Regions from separate parts of the Exiguobacterium sp. s46 genome, predicted to be linked through region 1. Evidence: riboswitches for the same ligand, from Rfam matches in the RefSeq annotation. Region 1 holds a riboswitch; each other region holds the start of a gene.

Region 1 (4,964 bases):
GGAATGGCAGCAATCATACGTCGCTTGCCCCAGAAGTCGCGAACATCATCGATCGCTATGATTTAGGCGGCGTCATCTTGTTTGCTGAGAACGTCAGCGAAACCGAACAGACGACGAAACTCGTTCATGATCTGCAAGAAGTCGTCAAACAAGATGCTAGCAACGATATTCCGCTCTTCGTCACGATCGACCAAGAAGGTGGAATCGTTACTCGGCTCGGAACAGGTACGAACTTACCTGGCAACATGGCGTTAGGTGCGACCCGCAGTAGCACATATGCCAATGATGCCGGTCATATCATCGGTTCCGAACTGCGTGCGCTCGGCATCAATGTCAACTTTGGTCCGGTTCTCGACGTCAACAGCAATCCTGGAAATCCTGTCATTGGTGTCCGCTCGTTCTCGAGTGATCCGGAGCTCGTCGGCACACTCGGTTCCGCTCTAATGAAGGGAATTCAGTCTGAAGGTGTCGCGGCGACCGCCAAACACTTCCCGGGTCACGGCGATACGGCGACCGATTCCCACTATGGATTACCGGTCGTTGACCGATCCCTGCAGGAGCTAGAACAAGTCGAGCTCGTACCGTTCAAGCGAGCTATTGCTGAAGACATCGATATGATCATGACAGGACACATCGGGATGCCGCAAATCGAACCTGAAGTCGTCACGTCGACAAATGGTACCTTCCCTTTACCTGCGACGTTATCAGATGACGTCATCACGGGCGTACTGCGCGAAAAGCTCGGTTACGATGGCATCGTCATCACGGACGCGCTGAACATGCAGGCGATTGCCGACAACTTCACGGAATCAGAAGCCGTCTTAAAGACGTTTGACGCCGGTGTCGATATCGCGCTCATGCCGACGATCCTTCGTTCCGAGCAGGATGTCACAAAACTCGACCGGATTTTCAAGGATGTGATCGCAGCAGTCAAAGATGGTCGCCTCTCAGAGGAACGGATCGATCAATCGGTTGAGCGGATTCTGACACTGAAAGCAGAACGCGGAATTTGGAACGGTACGACTGACACGACATCCCTAGCTGAAAAAATCGCGCAATCGAACCAAATCGTCGGTAGTCCCGAGCATAAAGCAAAAGAACGTGCGATGATGGAAGCCGCGGTCACACTCGTGAAAAATGATCAGCGGACCTTACCATTCAAACCGAAAAAGAACGCAAATGTTCTTGTGATCGCTCCTGCGGCGGATCAAACGGACAGCATGAAAAAAACGATCGCTTCCCTACCGAAGAATCGGAACTGGCACGTGACGACAGCGAATTACTCGGCTACTACGCTACCGCTCGACCAAAACCCGACATTACGGGCGCAACTCGATGCAGCAGATTACATCATCGTCGGTTCCAACGTCAACACGAGTGCTAAACTACTACCTACTGCACCAGAACAAGCGATTCCGGCTTCGATCTTCCGCTATGCGAAACAAACGGATACACCATCCGTCCTGCTCAGTCTCCGTAACCCATACGATGTCGCCGTTCAACCGGACGCACCGGCACACGTCCTCGTCTATGGCTTCAAAGGCGATCCAAACGGTCCAGACTCCGAAGCAGGCAATCTAAAATCAGCGGGACCGAACCTGCCTGCAGGTATCCGAGCGATCTTCGGAACGTTCAAACCGCAAGGCACTTTACCGGTTGATGTGCCGGTCTTTCAGAACGGTGTCTTTACCGATCAACTGCATCTCGAATTCGGTGACGGCTTTAAAAACTGGAAAAAATGATGACGTGATACACCAAAAGACCGAAGCTCCTTAAAGGATGCCTCGGTCTTTTAATGATTGATACGGATATTCAGTTTCTTCTTTCGCACGATGGTAGACGCGGTATAACCAATAAGTCAGCAGTGCATAGACGACGATGACAAGAACAGCAGAAATATAGCTTCCCATGCTATACGCTACCTTGAAGTTTCGAGTCGATGCGGATATACCGGATAACACAATCAACGTTGGGATGATAAGTCCTACAAATCTTACTTTGACTTTACCAAGCATTCGTTGCATAGCATATGCCGCGAGGATCACGAGTGCGATGACTACGATTTCCATTCCAATCCCTACTTTCACCAGATGGTATTCCTAATTCTACCATCTACTGGTTTAAGAAGATACCGGGCGTGCTGGAATCTTTTCGTAGACCGACGTGAACGTCTCTTCCGTCCACCCCATGTGCCAGAAGAGTAACTCATAGTAACAACTTGTCACGAAATGACGTTTCATCCGCTCGCGTTCCGTCGGGCTCGCTTGTTCCGCCAGTGCATCAAGCCGTGCAATCTGTTCAAAGACGACCTTTTCAAACCATTCCGAGCTGTACGTGTCGATCCATTGCTGATAGATTTTTTCTTCCGGAGTACACGTCAGTAATTGCTGTCCGACTTCATAATACAACCAGTAACATGGCAAGATAGCAGCAATCGTCTCACCGAGCGTTCCTTCACTCGCGTGATGCATGTGGGAGACATACGCATATGCTGTCGGTGCCGGTTCAAATGCTTCAAGATTTGCTTCCGTAATACCGAGCGGCTCAAAAAATGATTGATGTAAGCTCAACTCTGCCTCGTAAGTCGAAGTAGCATGTTCGGCAAGTGTCGCGATCGTCGCGAAGTCGTCTGCTTTTGACGCTGCCTTCGCTTGAATCTTCGCAAAGTGTTTTAAGTAATAGGCATCCTGCATGACGTAATGCCGAAATTTCGAGAGCGGTAACGTCCCCTCCCCGATTCCTTGTACGAATGGGTGCGTAAAACTACTATCCCAGTACGCTTGTGCCGCTTGTTTGATTTCTTGTGTGAATGTCATGATCTCATCCTCCTCGTTTAGTTATGAAACGAAAAAACACCACCCCGAAACACACGGGCATGGCGCAAGAAGAACAAGACTTGACGCCACTTCCCTCCGTAAGTACGAACTTAATCAGGTTCAAAGGGTCCGAACGTCTTCGTTCGTCTCAGTCGGTCTACCGACTCCCCTAGTGGTCATTATTCGATTCCCATCCACTATAGCATGCTGAAAACGGAAGTCAAGTTGTCCTCTTTTCGCTATACTATGGAGTGTCAGAAGACGGATGCCGTCTCCATCTACAGACCGATTCCGAACTTCTTTCGTTCTCGTACACTAACTTTAGTACCTGATACTATAATTCATTCTGTTACTTACAATTGGAGGATTTCATTATGCATACACCAACAAAAATCATGGCGTCAGCCGTTATCGCTTCTGCTCTATTACTCCCGACAGCCGCATCTGCCGAACAAGTCGTCGATAAGACGATCGTCACACTCGGGGAGTCGCTCGGCGCAAAGGATAAAGCATGGGTGCTTTCCCGTCTCAATGCACCGGAAGGCATCACACCGATCATCGCCACTTCTGCTGACGAAGAAAAATATCTCGGGAAAAACATTCCACAGTCGCAAAAAGGTGGCAACATGTATTCGTCGGCTAAGATCGAACTGACGGAAAAAGGTGATGGACTTTCCGTCTCGACGGAGAACATCACATGGGTGACAAAGGATATGTATCTCAACGCTCTCGTCACAGCGGGTGTCAAAGATGCCGATATCACGATCACTTCTCCCTACAAGGTGACCGGGACATCGGCACTGACAGGAATCATGAAAGCGTACGATCAAACTTCCGCTGAGACTGGAATTAAGTTAAGTGACGAACGCAAGGATTTAGCACAGCAAGAATTATCGGTCACATCAGACGTCGGAAAAACGGTCGGCACGGATAAAGTCGCTGACTTAATGAATGAGATCAAGGCTGAGATCGCCAATCAAAAACCGGAAACCAAAGTCGAGATCGAAAACCTGATCGTCCAAGTCATTCAAAACAACAATATCCAGTTGTCTGACGCACAAATGGACCGGTTGACGAATCTATTCAATCAAATGGAGCAAGCGAACATCAACTGGGGACAAATCGAGAGTGGTTTGAAAAATGCGGGGCAAGACATCCACGCGTTCGCAACATCAGAAGAAACGAAAGGTTTCTTCGCTAAATTATTCGATGGACTCAGTGACTTCTTCAGTTCAATCGCTGGCGTGTTCAAATAATTCAGACTTCCGTAACTGACAAAAAAATAGTAAACTAGAGATATCTGAAACGAAAGGTGGTGTGAAAAGATGGACTTTGCCGCGTGCAAACACTGGTTGATGGAACAATTGTATCTGTTGCGCGCGATTTTTCATGGAATGGCGTTCTAAGGCACCCCTCTGCCCTTTTTTAGAACTTCATGATTGAAAAATACAGCAAAGCGCATCTTTCACACGTGATGGAGAGTGCTATTTGCGCTCTCCTTTTTTTGATGCGCGCGAAAGGATCAATTGATTATGATGATTTGCGACATTCAACACCTAACCAAACAATTCGGAGGCGAAACGATCTTAACGGATGTTTCCCTCTTCTTAAACGAACACGACCGTGTCGGTCTAATTGGACGAAACGGGAGTGGCAAGACGACATTACTCCGCTTGCTCGCTCGCCTTGAGCAACCGGACGGTGGTGTCATCTATCAAAAGAGCGGTTTGACGATCGGCTATTTGGAACAACTTCCTGTATATAGTGAGACGATGACCGGACTCGACGTCCTTTGGACAGCGTTTGAAGACATCCTCGCGATCCGTTCTCGGATGCAACAGTTGGAGCAAATGATGGCGACAGCACCAGAGAATCTGGATGCGTTACTCGCACGATATGCGGAAGCGACGAATGCGTTCGAACAAAAGGATGGCTATCTACTCGACTCGAAAATCGAGCGCATGGTGAACGGGTTACACCTTCGTCCGTTACTCACTCGTCCTTTCCACCAGTTGAGCGGTGGTGAACAGACGAAGATTTGTCTCGGTCGCATGTTACTCATGGAGCCAAATCTGCTCATTCTTGACGAACCGACGAACCATCTTGATTTAGCTGCCGTGGAATGGCTAGAGCAGTTCTTACGGGACT
Region 2 (4,964 bases), 1.1 Mb from region 1:
TGACGGCACTATTGTCCGTCGGAAACTCCGGATTATATGCGGCGACTCGGATGTTATGGGCGATGGCGCAAGAAGGGATGATTTCAAAGAAATTATCTTACGTCAATGCACGTGGTGTGCCGATGCGCGCTTTACTCTTTACGATGATGTTTGCGATGTTATCGCTCCTGACCGCGTTTTTCGCAGAGGATACCGTCTTCATTTGGCTCTTGTCCTTAGCCGGACTTGGCGCTCAAGTCGGCTGGATTTCCATCTCTGCTTCTCAGCTCGCGTTTCGTCGTCAGTTCGTCCGAAACGGACACGATTTATCCGAACTGAAATTCAAGACACCACTCTATCCGGTGTTACCACTGATTTCGCTGACGTTAAACGTCGTCGTCCTCGTCAGTCTTGCGTTTCAAGCGGATCAACGAATCGCTCTATACATCGGTGTTCCTTTCTTCCTCGTCATGTGGGGAAGTTATCATCTCTTCGTCAAAGGAAAACATCTATCCGCCCAAAGCGACATCCGTGTCGCCCCTTCTCAACTCGAAGAATAATTTCATACAAAAAGAGGCCGTGGATTTGTCCACGGCCTCTTTCATATGATTGTTCTATTCCTTAAGCGTCCGCATCATCAATAGTTCTCCTTGGTGGAGCTCTACTTTCGCTTCTGACGCACGCCATTCATTACTAACGGTCAAGGAACCTCCGACGGGTACGGGATGTGCATCGAGTGGATATTTGACTCCGGATAAGCTTAAAGTCGATGGTACGAGTGGAATGAAAGAAAGATAATGATAGCTCCCTGCTTCGACTGCATACGTTCCCTCAGCCAAGTATCGCACCTCTTCTCGTTTCGTCACGAGTCTGGTCTCTGGATATCGCTTCAACAGGTACACATTTTGGACGGTCATGTCGAGCCGCCCACCTGTCGCCCCGATGATGATGGTATCCTCAAACCGTTTCATCTCTGATGCTGTACGAAGTGCCAGTTCGAGATCCGTCTCATCTTTCTCGGCCGGATGAACGATTGCCCCTTCTGGTACATAACCAAGCGAATCAAAATCACCAATCGTCAGGTCGCATGTCAGCCCAAACGATTCAATCGTCTGAACACCACCATCGACACCGACGATAAAATCACCCGGCTGACAAAACGTCCGTAAATCCGGCACTTCTTCTTGTGGACCGGCACAGACGAGAATCGCCCGCATCTCAGACGCCTCGTGCCGAATAACGTAGTAAGCGTGGTGCAGTCGTGAATAAAATTCCTGCTACGATTCCACATAAAATGTACGAAGGAACCATATACGTTGCATTATAGACGAAAGAGTACTCCACGACTGGACCTTTTGCATACTTGGCAAAAAATACGATTCCGCTGATGACATGACAGATATAACGGAGCCCTGCTCCTAATAACGTCGCAAGGAGAACGAACGCCATCAAGCTTTTCTTTTGTCCATTGCGCGCGGCTAGTCTGACTTGACGCGCGAACAGACCACTTAATCCGACGACACCATACGCAATCGTATAGTCAAGCATCGGTTGAACGATCGTCAAGACTTGTGGGGCAAACATCAATTGAATCGTACCAACAAGTGCTCCCGTGACGACACCTCCGACGACACCGTGGCGAAATGCCATGACGAAGATCGGTAACATCGCTAAGCTGATCGAGCCACCTTGTGGCATTTTGAATGGAATCAGTAAATCAAAGACGACTCCGAGACTGGCGAAGATGGCAATTTCCATCATCATTTGTAACCGTTTCATGCTATTTTTCCTCCTTCATTGTACGAGAGGACGCAAAAAGGCAGTACGACGAACGCCGTACTGCCTGCGTGCGCCACATCCCTACGTCCGTTTGAACGGAACAGGTTCGAAGGGTTAAAGTCTAAAAGACTCCTCTCAGCCGCTTTTCAAGCGACACCCCTTGCGGTCATCATATTTCGTTTTCTCGTTCTTATTATACGGCAGCCCCTTGACGAATGCTAGTAATCGCTTCCGCATAATCTGGTGCATTGTAGATTGCCGATCCAGCGACGAGAACGTTCGCACCGTTATCGATGCAAAGCTTTGCCGTTTCCGGATTAACGCCACCGTCAATCTCGATTTCAAATGTCAGCCCACGATCTGCTTTCATTTGCGCGAGTGCTGCGAGTTTCGGCATGACACGCTCGATGAAGGCTTGTCCACCAAAGCCCGGATTGACCGTCATCAATAATACCATATCGACATCCTCAAGGACGTGTTCAATCGTTGATAATGGCGTATGGGGATTCAAGACGACCCCTGCCTTTGCACCCGCTGCTTTGATTTGTTGCAAGACACGATGGACATGATTCGTCGCTTCGACGTGGAACGTCACGATGTCTGCCCCTGCCTTGACGAAATCTTCAACGAAACGTTCTGGCTGGTCGATCATCAAATGGACATCGAGAATCATATCCGTCTTTTGACGTAAACTGCTAAGCACAGGTAATCCAAACGAGATGTTCGGTACGAACTGACCGTCCATGACATCGAAATGGATATAGTCCGCGCCTGCTGCTTCGACTGCTTTGACATCACGCTCGAGATTCGCAAAATCTGCTGATAAGATAGATGGTGCAATTTTAATCATCTTCAATACCTCCGGGCTCGATTCTTGATTTCGTCTATAAACATACCATAGTTCTCATAACGAGAGGACATGATTTCTTGAGCTTCGACTGCTTCCTTGACGGCACAACCGGGTTCATTCAAATGCAAGCAACCTCGGTATTTACAATCGTCTTGTACAGCCACGAATTCAGGGAAACTCCACCGTACATCCTCGATTTCCATATCATACGGAAAATCGAGGTTCGAGAAACCTGGCGTATCGGCAATCAATCCTTCGGCAAGCGGCATCAATGTGACGTGGCGCGTCGTATGACGTCCGCGTCCGAGTGATTTCGAGATCGCACTTGTTTCTAAATCAAGAGAGGGTTCCAGTGCATTGAGCAATGAACTTTTCCCGACACCGGATTGTCCGGCGAGAACGCTCGTTTTTCCAGCAAGTAACGGACGGACTTGCTCAATACCTGCCAACGTCTCACTTGATGTCTCGATGACCGTATACCCAATCTTCCGGTAAGCGGCAATCGCCTCTCGGACAGCCGGTCCTTTAACATCGTCCAGCAAATCCATCTTCGTCAATAGGATGACGGGTTGAATTTCCTTCGCTTCGATCAAAACGAGAAATCGGTCGAGCAAGTGCGCTGAAAAATCAGGTTCTGCCGCCGAGACGACGAGCAATGCCTGGTCGATATTCGCGACTGGAGGGCGTACTAAAAAGTTGTCCCGCTCCTTCACTTCGAGAATATATCCTGTCTCACTTTCGATATGAAGAACGACCTCGTCTCCGACGACTGGACTGATGCCGCGTTTTCGGAAATTCCCTCTTGCCCGTGAACGTACCTCTCCTTCTGGTGTCATGACATCATAAAAGCCACCCTGCAGACGTATGATCGTTCCTTCTCGATTCTCTTCGATGCGTTGTTCCGTCATCCTATGCACTCCTTTTTCATCACATTCATTGTGCGTCTTTTGCTTGATTGTACGTGATGGTTTTTGAACGATACACCGTATCGTCTTTATAGATCGTAATTTTTCCTTCTTCTCCTGGATCAATCGTCACCGGCACGTCGAATGTCTCATCTTGATCAATCGATTCCTCGATGACGGTCCGCTTCCCTTTCGCGTCTTCCGTCTCAATCCGGATGACTTGTTTCGGTGGTTCCTCGTCCTCGTTCTCGCTGACCGCATCATAGACGACCTTTTCAGGGAACGTTGCCGTCACCGTTTTTTCTTCCTCACCTTTTGAGATGAACACCGTCACGGAGTCGTTCGGTTCGACTTGTGCTCCTGCTTGCGGGAATTGACGAATGACTTGATCGAGCTTGACGTCACTTGAAAATTCTTGTTCAAACGTGCCGTCGAGACCCATTTCATCGAGATACGCTTTTGCTTCATCACTCGATAAGTTCGTCAAATCTTTCAATTCAAAGGACGAAGTTCCTTCTGAGACAGTGATTGTAATCGTCTGTTCTTTTGCAATCACTTCCGTCCCAGCAGAGATCGATTGCCGGATCACATTACCTCGCTCGATTTCATCCGACTTTTCACGTTCGACCTCGACTTTAGCGAATCCAGCCTCTTTTAATGTGGCGATCGCCTCTTTTTCAGCGTCATCTGTCACATCCGGTACTTCGACCGGCGCACTACCTGTAGAGACGACCAAGTTGACTGTCGAGCCTTTCTTGACTTGTGCGTTTTCACGCGGTGTCTGACTGATGACATCGCCTTCCTCGACTGTATCGCTATTTCGTTCTGTCGTCTCAACAACGAATCCTAGTTTCTCAAGCTTCGTTTCCGCTTCGTCTCCATCCGTCTTGACGACAGATGGTACGGTGACCGTTGGATCTGGCCACATCGCAAACGTCGTAGCTGCACCACCTAGCAATATGAGCAATAAGAGGACGATCCACCAACGTTTTTTCTTTTTCTTTTCCGGTGTTTTCGGTTGAACGGTCGTGACGGCGGGTGATTCTGGTTCCGCTTTTGATTCTTCTGGCACTTGTACAGGCGATAAGACCATCGTTTTTTCCAGCTCATCCTCTTCTGCACCTCGGATACCTTCGCTTGCTCGTTCGTCAGACAACGCCGTCACCATATCTGCCTTAAATGCTGCGACGGACTGTTGACGGTCATGCGGTGCTTTTGCGAGCGCCTGCATGATACAGTTCTCAAGCGCTTGTGGCACTTTCGGATTCAAGACGGATGGGCGACGCGGTGTATCTTGCAGATGCTTTAAAGCAATCGCAACCGGTGAATCACCTTCGAACGGGACTTGTCCTGTCACAAGTTCGTATAAGACAGCACCAAGTGAATAGATATCCGACTTCTCATCCGCAAATTTACCTTTTGCTTGTTCCGGTGAAAAGTAATGGACGGAC
Region 3 (4,964 bases), on a different contig from region 1:
TCACAAACGCATAGTTCTTCTTCGATCGTCAGCGCATAAACGATTCGCAGTCGTGTCGCATCCGAAAGAATCTTAAATAGCTTTCCGATTTCAAGCGTCGGAATCGTATCAACGATATGTCCGATTTCAGACGCACGTTGTTCATCAATCGCAATCGTTTCACAACGGGGAATGTCCATGTCCGTCACCTCGTTTCTACTTATATTGCACCATGAGAAACGGGACATTGCAAGTTCAGCGCATTCGTCTGCGAATGAGCCAAAACACGAACCATCCTCCTACGTAATCTCCAATATCCCAGACAATTCGATTTTGATCGACAGCGCGTACGCCGATGTCAATGACTTTCGTGCTTTCTAATCGATTCGTATAACGTTGACGAAGTCGCGTCGGAATCGGTAGATGAAGAAGTGCCCGGTAATAAATATCTAAATGAGTATGTCCCCAAATTTCCGTCGCAATCGAGCTCGTTTTAATATACAACGGACGTTTGTAGCGTCTTTCATACTTTTCTTTCAATAAAAGGGCCATCTCATAAGATATACGATTAGGATGTGGAAATAAGACTTTTCCTAGATGGTAGATCCCCTGATTATCGACTCGAATGATTTGTGGTTCTAACCGATATCGAATCCAATAGCCGCGAAAACGGATCGTCTGCCATTTCAATACAATCACCTCTGAACGGATTATACCCTGTTCTGAAGTGATTGATGCCATTCACGCACAGCATCTGTCATTTGCTGCGCAGCGAGTTGCCGATCTTCTTTAGCAAAAATTTCTGAGATGACGGCATACCCTTCTAGCGGGATAGGCAGAGAGGAGACATTCGTTGCTGTGATTCCACCAATACCGATTAGGGGTAATCGTACAGCTTCCCGAATCGCCTGAAGCATCGTATGCGACATGGAATCAGCGTCCGCTTTGGATGACGTCGCAAATAGAGACCCCACGCCTAAATAAGATGCTCCGTCTCGTTCTGCTTCAATCGCTTGTGCAACGGTTGCTACCGACACACCAATCACGGCATCTGGTAAAAGGCGACGTGCTGCGGTTAAAGGAATGTCTTCTTGTCCGATATGCAAACCAGCTCCGACGAGTAACGCGATATCAATCCGATCATTGATGATCAAAGGAATGTCTTCCCGATCCGTGAGTGCTTTCAACCGAACTGCCTGATCAAAGAATTCCTTTCCTTGTGCTGTTTTTTCCCGTAGTTGCACGATCGTTGCACCACCTAAAATGGCTTCCTCAACGACCGTCTCGATCGCGACTCCAGGATGGTACCGACGATCCGTCACTGCATAGATGGAGTAATCAATTGACACGTTCTGTCACCTCCACAAGATCTTGTACCGTCATGAGGCTGATGGCATTGAACAACTCTCGTTTAAAATCACCAAGACCTTGCGCGGAGGCTGCTTGTTCTCCTGCTTTTCCCATGACGAATGTTCCGTGAACAGCCGCCTCAAACGCTGTATATCCTGCACCGAGGAAGCTCGCAATCAAGGAGGCCGTCATACAGCCAGTACCCGTGATATCTCCTAGACGAGGTGTTCCTACATGTAATTCCATTTCGCGCGTTCCATCCGTGATATAGTCGTTCGGACCTGTCACGACGAGGACAGATTTGTGTTTGCGAGCGAATGCACGAATACTTTCTCGATCCATCATTGCATCTCCCGCAGCATCGACTCCCTTAGTTCGCCCATCTTCCCCAAGTAACGTCTTGATTTCAGAAGCATTTCCTTTAATGACCGTACACCCGAGATCAATGAGTTCTTTAGAAAAGGCAGTACGTAATGTCGTTGCCCCTGCTCCAACTGGATCAAGAACGATCGGGACATTCAAACGTTCCGCTTCACGGGCTGCAAGTCGTTGAGCTGCTTGCATGTCTGCATCGATCGTACCAATGTTTAAGACGAGGGCTTGTGCGAGTCTAACCATCTCTTCTACTTCGCGAATATCTTCCGCCATGACAGGTGATGCTCCAACAGCGAGTGTGACGTTTGCGCAGTCGTTGATCGTAACCGTGTTCGTCAGATGGTGAATGAGTGGTTTGTGTTCAAGAATGGTCGTAAACATGTGTATCCCTCCAAAGTGAGTGAAAATGATGTGTCGGTCCAATACCTTGTCCGAGAGCAAATCCATGACGAATTGCCTCCGTGACATAGTTTTTCGCCTGTCGTACACTATCTTGTAAATCTTCTCCAAGCGCCATCCGTGCTGCAATCGCTGCAGATAAGGTACAACCAGTTCCATGAGTATGTTGATTGTCTAACCGTTCCGATGTGAAACGATGTTCCACTTCCCCATCAAACAACAAATCCGTCGCAGCTCCTGAGAGATGTCCACCTTTTAGTAATACTGCCCCTGTCTGTGTAGCCAATTGATGCATCGCCAGTTGCATTTCCTCTAGATTGGTCACTGATCGTCCTGTTAACCGCTCCGCTTCCGGTAAATTCGGTGTAACGAGTGTCGCAAGCGGCAGAAGTTCTGAAATCAATGCTTGTTCAGCTTCCGTCCGCAATAGGGCATGACCACCTTTAGCGACCATGACGGGATCTAATATGATAGGAACTGTCTGTTTGCCGAGATGTCTAGCAATGACACGAATCGTCTGCGCATTCGAGACCATCCCGATTTTGATCGCATCGACACGAATGTCTGAAAAAATCGACGTTAACTGGGCATCTACGATTTCTGGGGATAACTCTTCCACCGCTTGAACACCCAACGTATTTTGCGCCGTGACGGCTGTCAGGACGCTCATTCCATAAACCCCTAAAGCCGAAAAGGTTTTTAAATCTGCTTGAATCCCAGCTCCACCACCGGAGTCGGATCCTGCAATCGTCAGTACATGTTTCATGTTCTTTTCACCTTCCCATCGAGCAATGTAAGGGAGTCGTGACCGACAAAAAAAGCGTCGACCGCTGTAAAAAAGCAGTCGACGCTATACGAAAGCGTTATACACGCATTCCGGTATCCGTTCGGCTCAACTTTCCTACGCTGGTATTATCCAGTTCAGGTAATAGGGTCGAAAACAGATTGGTTTTCCTCTCAGCCGGATTCCTCCAGCTCCCCTAGTTGCTCAAGTATTCGTTTCGCCTTAACTGTAGCATAGAGAAGAAAAAAAAACGAGCCGAAGCCCGTTTTGATTACAGATATGCTAATGGATTGACTGCATTTAGAGGAGAAGAGGCACTGTATTGATATCCTCCGACATGTAGTTCGAAATGTAAGTGTGGTCCTGTTGAATTCCCTGTACTACCAAGTGTCCCGACTTGCTGACCTTGAGAGACCGTTTGTCCTGCACGAACCGATAATGAACTCATATGTGCGTAGACAGTCGTGTACACTTGTCCATCGAGGAAGTGAGAAATCATGACATGATTACCGTAAGGTCCACCACCTGATGCTGTAATGACCGTTCCAGCTGCTGCAGCGACGATTGGAGACCCGACCGAACCACTGAAATCAACACCGTTGTGAAACGTATAACCGTTCGCGCCGCTTGCTGGTCCGAATCCTTGCGACACTCCACCAGAAGATGGTCGAACGAATTTCCCTCCACTCGAAACAACGGGCGGGGCAACAGAATCAGTTGATTCTGAACTCTTACCTGCTTGTTTTGCTGCTTGAGCATTCGCTTTAGCGGCTTTTTCGGCTGCCGCTTTCTCCGCTGCTGCTTTTTCAGCCGCTGCTTTAGCGGCTGCCTTCGCTGCCGCAATTGCACGTTCTTGCGCTTCGAGAGTCGCTTGAAGTTCTTTTGCGTCTAATAGTTCTGTCGTAAACTTCGTCTTTCCTTTTCGTAATTTCTTCAGCGTAGCACTACGTTCTTTCATTTGAAGCTTTAACGCTTTCTTTTGTTCAATCAATACTTTCTTTTCTTGCATTTGCTCCGCTTTTTTCTCAACGAGCGCTTGTTTTGCTTCTGCTAATTTTTGTTGCGTTGCGATGTAATCCGAAATCATTTTATCGTCTTGCTCAGCGATTTTTTTTCCCGCCATGACACGGCTGAATAAATCACCTAAATCCTTCGATCCAAAAATGACTTCTTCCCATTTAATCGAGTTTCCATCGTTTTCTTGGAAAACACGTAAGCGATCACCGAGTAGTTCTTCCTGTTTTTGCAACATTTCTTCATAACGGACGATGTCTGCCTTTAACTCATCGATTCGAACGTTCAACTGTTCGATTTGTTTATTTTTTTCAGAGACTTGGAAAATCTTTTCGTTGATTGCTGCGTCAATTTGATTGATTTGACGTTGCTCTTTTGAGATTTTAGCTTCTTGTTTTTTGATCGCTTTTTCAAGTTTACGTTGTTCAGCAGCATTTTCAGCCTTTTTTTCTTTAATGGTCGCTGCTGCGATTGGTTGCGTTCCTGTTATAAGTAATGCTCCTAAAACAATGGTAGAAATTAGTTTTTTTAGCATATATCGTTTTCCTCACTTATGTTTTTTCATATTTTATTATAGTATTCAAGTTTCTCTCATATCTGAAATAGATTATAGCACCGTAATCGTTTCAAAAAAATTTCATTTACATTTCAAATGAAAACGGTTTTTTGTAATATACGATTTGTTTTTTGAAAATGACAAAAAAAAGAACCGTTGCATATGCAACGATTCTTTACGATTAAAACATCGACATTGGATTAACTGAGTTAGCTGGACCTGTTGCACTGTAGCTGTATCCACCAACGTGGATTTCGAAGTGTAAGTGTGGACCTGTTGAGTTTCCTGTGCTACCACGTGTTCCGATTTGTTGACCTTGGCTGACGCGTTGACCTGCACTAGCGTTCAATGAACTCATATGTGCATAGACTGTCGTATATGTCTTCCCGTTCAATTGGTGAGCAATCATGATGTGATTCCCGTAAGGTCCGCCACCTGATGCTGTAATGACTGTACCAGTTGCAGCTGCCACGATTGGCGTGCCAACTGGACCACCGAAGTCAATCC
Region 4 (4,964 bases), 240 kb from region 1:
TTACGTCGATCTCGATTCATTACCGGCTTGAAGGTGATCTCCCGGAAGATAAGGTCCGTCGTGCCATCTCGTTATCAAAGGATAAATATTGTTCGGTCTCGCAATCCCTGAATGCTGAGATTTCCGTCTATTATTCGATCAATGGTGTGCGGAGCGAGGATCCTTTGTGAAGAAAGTAGTGCTGATCGGTTGCCTGTTGCTTGCAGGGTGTGCACAGGAGACGACGGAACCAACGAAACCATCACAACCGGAAACGAAGCATCCGACAGAAGAAAAGAAACCGAAGCCTGAGCCAACGAAAGAAGAACGACAACAAGCACGATTAAAGCAGCAACTTGAAGCGATGTCGACGTCAGAAAAGATCGATCAACTGCTCTACATCGGAGTCGCCGGCACGGAACTTTCAGCAGCTGACCGGAAACTGTTAAAGACGCATGCGATTGGTGGGGTCTTACTGCTCGGCGGAAACATCACGTCGGAAGAGCAACTCTTGACGTTCACGCGTGCGATTCAAGAGACGAACCAAAAACCGTATGCGTTCGTCGGGATTGATGAAGAAGGCGGACGCGTCAGCCGGGTACCGGATCAACGATTACGTCTACCGACGAGTCAACGGATGGCGCAAGGAGCAGATGAAGTGAAAATGGAAGACGTCGGACGTACGCTCGGACATTTGTCACGTTTTTATGGCTTCAACATGGACTTCGCGCCGGTCCTTGACGTCAACAGTAATCCGAACAATCCGATCATTGGCGACCGTGCGTTAAGTGCTGATCCGAATACCGTCGCGACGCTTGGTACGGCACTGATGCACGGGATGCAGGAGACGGGAACGATTCCGGTCGTCAAACATTTTCCCGGTCACGGCAATACGAGTGTCGATTCCCATGTCGGGCTACCGAAAGTGACGGCATCAAAGGAAGAATTGAAGCGGACGGAGCTGTTACCGTTCCAAGAAGCGATTCAAGAGGGCGCCGAGATGGTGATGGTCGCCCATATTCTCTATCCCGCGTATGACGATATGAATCCGTCCTCGCTCTCAAAGCCGATCTTGACTGACCTCTTGCGTCAACAACTCGGATTCAACGGTGTCATCATCACGGATGATCTCGTCATGGGGGCGATCACGAAACAATATGGTCTCGCAGAAGCGGCACGTCAGTCGCTCGTCAATGGAGCTGATATGGCGATGTTTTCAGAGGCAGGTGCTTACACAAAGGTCCATGCTGAAGTGATGCAAGCCGTCAAAGACAAAACGCTGACGCCGGAGATGCTCGATGCCAAAGTAATGCGCATCCTGAAGCTGAAGCAGACGTATGCCGACAGCCAAGAGCAACAGCGACCAACGAAATCGGAACTGATTCAGCAAGTGGAAGCGCTCAACTAGGACTAGCGAAGCAAAGCGACTCATGCTAGACTAATGGGGCAAGCCAATTAAACACGAAAAGACACTAGGGGAGTCTCCCAGCAGACTGAGACGGAAGTATCCGGACCCTTTGAACCTGATCTAGTTCGTACTAGCGGAGGGAAGTGGCTCGAAACCTTAGATATCCTTAGCGCTTCAGCGCATTTTCGGACCACTCCCTTCAACATCGGGAGTGGTCCTTTTTCGTATGGAAAGGAAGAACATGATGCGTCTACATCTGATTTCGACGGGATCCATCCATCCGATTGACGAAATAAAGACTTTTCAATCGCTTCAACCTTATACGGATCAGCTACATCTACGTGAACCGAACTTGTCAGCAGCAGAATTACTTGATCTGATTGACGCACTCCTTGCGCATGGTTATTCGCTTGATCAGTTAACCGTTCATGACCGGATCGATGTCGCCCATGTCGCCGGCATCGGTGTGCAGTTGACGCGCCGTTCCTTGCGTGTCCGCGATGTGCGACGTCATTTTCCGGACCTCGTCATCGGGAAATCCGTTCATTCACTAGCAGAGGCACTAGCAGCAGAAGCGGAAGGAGCCGACCGACTGCTGTACGGTCATATTTATTCGACAGCGTCGAAGCCGAACATGCCACCACGAGGGATTGACGCCTTGAAGCAAGTCGTCACCTTCACGACGAAACCAGTCATTGCAATCGGCGGGATCACACCAGAACGCATGCCTGAAATCGCAGCGACCGGGGCAACCGGAATCGCTGTCTTATCGGGTATTCTCGGTCAATCGGATCCACTCGCCGCCGTCAAGCGTTACCAGGGGGTTCGCGTATGACGGATCACATCATCATCGGCGGCGGAGTCATCGGGTTGACGCTTGCTTACGGTCTCGCCTGTCAGAATGAATCCGTCGTCGTCTTAGAACGTGGAACATGCGGACAAGGGACAAGCCGAGCGGCTGCCGGGATGCTTGCGACGGACATCGAGCTGAGAGCAGAATTGCATGCACTTGCCGCGCGAAGTCGTCGTCTGTATCCACTGCTTGCACGTCGTCTCGAGCGAGAGACAGGCATCGATTGTGGGTACCGGGAACAACCGTTTTTGTTAAAACGTAAAGGACGCGAGCATCTGTTTCCAGCTGTCGGTCAAATCGATCCACGACGACTGACGACTGCATTGATGTATGCCTTACACGCACGTGGCATATCGATTGAAGAACAGGTAGATGTCACACGCTTCGAAGAGAGCGATGACTTCATCAAGGTCGAGTCGAACGCGGGAACGTGGACCGGACGAACAGTGACGGTCGCTGCCGGACGCGGGTCGCAAGCCTTGCTCGATACAGCCGGCATTTCGATCGCGACATATGGGGTCAAAGGGGAATGTCTCGCCGTCCGTCTCGCGGGTCAGCCGTTACGCTCGATCCTGTTTGATGACGCCGTCTACCTCGTTCCGAAAGCAGACGGTCGGATTTTGATCGGTGCGACCGAACTGCCGCACGACGAGACGATCGGTGTCAGTGTCGCAGGGGTCACGTCATTGCTTCAAGCAGCAGAACGACTGTATCCACCGATTCGTGACGCGGTCATCGAAGAAGTCTGGTCCGGTATACGACCACAAACGGCGTCTGGCTTGCCATATATCGGAGTCGCCGATTCATCCCGTCGGATCTTCCTAGCGACGGGGCATCATCGGCATGGCATATTACTCGCACCGGCGACAGCGGAAGTCTTGGCAAATACATTACGGTTGATTCAGAAGGAGGAAGTCCGATGAACATTACGATTAACGGCAATGACCACACGATCGATCAGATTGAAACGATCGAGGACATGCTCACGCAACTTGGCTTAGGGGAAAAGCTCGTCATCGTCGAACAGAATCGACAAATCATCGATCGCGCGGCGTATGGTCAGACGGTCATTCGGGACAATGACACATTTGAAATCGTTCATTTCGTAGGAGGAGGATAAACATGCTGAAAATTGGAGAAAAGACATTTGAATCACGATTATTACTCGGAACAGGGAAATATACGGACGCTACCGTACAGCAAGAAGCAATCGATGCGTCTGCTTCACAAATCTTGACGTTCGCCGTCCGTCGGCTCGACATCTTTGACAAACAACAAGCGAATTTTTTGGAGTCGCTTGATTTAGCGAAGTACGATTTACTGCCGAACACGGCCGGTGCGAAGACGGCGGAAGAAGCTGTTCGGCTTGCGAAGCTTGCGCGGGCATCCGGTATGTGTGACATGGTCAAGGTTGAAGTGATCGGTTGCGACAAGACGTTACTACCTGATCCGATCGAGACGTTACGGGCTTCTGAAGAATTACTCAAAGAAGGCTTCATCGTCTTACCGTATACGTCGGACGATGTCGTGCTCGCACGACGACTCGAGGAACTCGGTTGTCACGCCATCATGCCGGCAGCGTCACCGATCGGTTCCGGGCAAGGCATTCTCAACCCACTTCATCTACGATTCATCATCGAGCAGACGACGGTCCCGGTCATCGTCGACGCCGGGATCGGTTCACCGACCGACGTCGCCTATGCGATGGAACTGGGAGCGGATGGTGTCTTATTGAACTCCGCTGTCGCCCATGCCCAAGATCCGGTCAAGATGGCGCACGCAATGCGACTAGCTGTCGAAGCAGGGCGCTTCGGATTCGAAGCGGGACGTATCGAGAAGAAACAGTACGCGGTCGCGAGTAGTCCAACGAGTGGATTGATTCGATGAACCGTTACTCACGACAAACTCGATTTCAACCAATCGGGGAAGCGGGACAAGCACGCTTGGCATCAGCGAAGGTGCTAATCATCGGCATGGGAGCGCTCGGAACGGCGTCGGCAGAGCAACTCGTCCGCGCCGGTGTCGGTGTCGTCCGAATCGTCGACCGCGACTATGTCGAGTGGAGTAATCTACAACGACAACAGCTTTATACCGAAGACGATGCGCGTCACATCGTACCAAAAGCGATTGCCGCAAAAGCACGGCTTGAAGCGATTAATTCGACGGTGACGATCGAAGCGCATGTAGTAGACGTCGACCGGGCAGCGCTGACGTGGCTTCTCGATGATATCGATCTAATCATCGACGCGACGGACAATTTCGATATTCGTTTGCTGATGAACGACATGGCGTTGATGCGTTCGATTCCGTGGATTTATGGTGGCTGCGTCGGCAGTTATGGGATCACGTTTACCGTCCGTCCCGGGGAGACGCCGTGTCTGCATTGTCTGCTCGATCAATTACCACGGGATCAGGAGACGTGTGATACGGCGGGGATTATCGGACCAGCTGTACAGATGGTCGCTTCCTTACAGGTGACGGAAGCGTTGAAGTGGTTGAGCGGAAAGACGGACGCCATGCGGACGCGCTTGCTTGCGTTTGATGTCTGGTCGAATACGTTTCAACAAATTAACGTCCAGTCACTGAAGCAAACGGAGTGCCCGTCGTGCGGCATCGAACCGTCCTATCCTTACTTATCGGATCAAACGGTTCGTTTCACGGCACTCTGCGGTCGGGATGCCATCCAAATCCGGGGAGACGGACAGCGGGATCTGGAACAGTTGA

The links. Region 1 has a riboswitch for thiamine pyrophosphate ahead of tenA (thiaminase II). Riboswitches for the same ligand answer to the same signal wherever they lie in the genome.
Region 2: linked by a shared signal. The riboswitch ahead of thiT (energy-coupled thiamine transporter ThiT) and the one ahead of tenA (thiaminase II) in region 1 are both predicted to bind thiamine pyrophosphate.
Region 3: linked by a shared signal. The riboswitch ahead of thiD (bifunctional hydroxymethylpyrimidine kinase/phosphomethylpyrimidine kinase) and the one ahead of tenA (thiaminase II) in region 1 are both predicted to bind thiamine pyrophosphate.
Region 4: linked by a shared signal. The riboswitch ahead of KNQ08_RS02660 (thiamine phosphate synthase) and the one ahead of tenA (thiaminase II) in region 1 are both predicted to bind thiamine pyrophosphate.

The regions. Positions count from the first base shown of each region.
Region 1 is NZ_JACSMY010000001.1:278,649-283,612, reverse strand. It holds gene KNQ08_RS01450 (glycoside hydrolase family 3 protein) at 1-1,742, shown strand, start outside; gene KNQ08_RS01445 (hypothetical protein) at 1,773-2,069, opposite strand; gene tenA (thiaminase II) at 2,121-2,816, opposite strand; TPP riboswitch at 2,891-2,997, opposite strand; gene KNQ08_RS01435 (DUF1002 domain-containing protein) at 3,191-4,072, shown strand; gene abc-f (ribosomal protection-like ABC-F family protein) at 4,349-4,964, shown strand, end outside.
Region 2 is NZ_JACSMY010000001.1:1,346,632-1,351,595, forward strand. It holds gene KNQ08_RS07170 (amino acid permease) at 1-539, shown strand, start outside; gene KNQ08_RS07175 (thiamine diphosphokinase) at 594-1,196, opposite strand; gene thiT (energy-coupled thiamine transporter ThiT) at 1,198-1,758, opposite strand; TPP riboswitch at 1,820-1,929, opposite strand; gene rpe (ribulose-phosphate 3-epimerase) at 1,952-2,608, opposite strand; gene rsgA (ribosome small subunit-dependent GTPase A) at 2,611-3,516, opposite strand; gene pknB (Stk1 family PASTA domain-containing Ser/Thr kinase) at 3,542-4,964, opposite strand, start outside.
Region 3 is NZ_JACSMY010000004.1:101,461-106,424, reverse strand. It holds gene KNQ08_RS15075 (ArsR/SmtB family transcription factor) at 1-179, opposite strand, end outside; gene KNQ08_RS16915 (hypothetical protein) at 235-483, opposite strand; gene thiE (thiamine phosphate synthase) at 690-1,328, opposite strand; gene thiM (hydroxyethylthiazole kinase) at 1,318-2,085, opposite strand; gene thiD (bifunctional hydroxymethylpyrimidine kinase/phosphomethylpyrimidine kinase) at 2,066-2,869, opposite strand; TPP riboswitch at 2,985-3,095, opposite strand; gene KNQ08_RS15050 (murein hydrolase activator EnvC family protein) at 3,159-4,436, opposite strand; gene KNQ08_RS15045 (murein hydrolase activator EnvC family protein) at 4,639-4,964, opposite strand, start outside.
Region 4 is NZ_JACSMY010000001.1:519,638-524,601, forward strand. It holds gene KNQ08_RS02650 (OsmC family protein) at 1-170, shown strand, start outside; gene nagZ (beta-N-acetylhexosaminidase) at 167-1,387, shown strand; TPP riboswitch at 1,444-1,546, shown strand; gene KNQ08_RS02660 (thiamine phosphate synthase) at 1,629-2,222, shown strand; gene KNQ08_RS02665 (FAD-dependent oxidoreductase) at 2,219-3,163, shown strand; gene thiS (sulfur carrier protein ThiS) at 3,160-3,360, shown strand; gene KNQ08_RS02675 (thiazole synthase) at 3,363-4,127, shown strand; gene KNQ08_RS02680 (ThiF family adenylyltransferase) at 4,124-4,964, shown strand, end outside.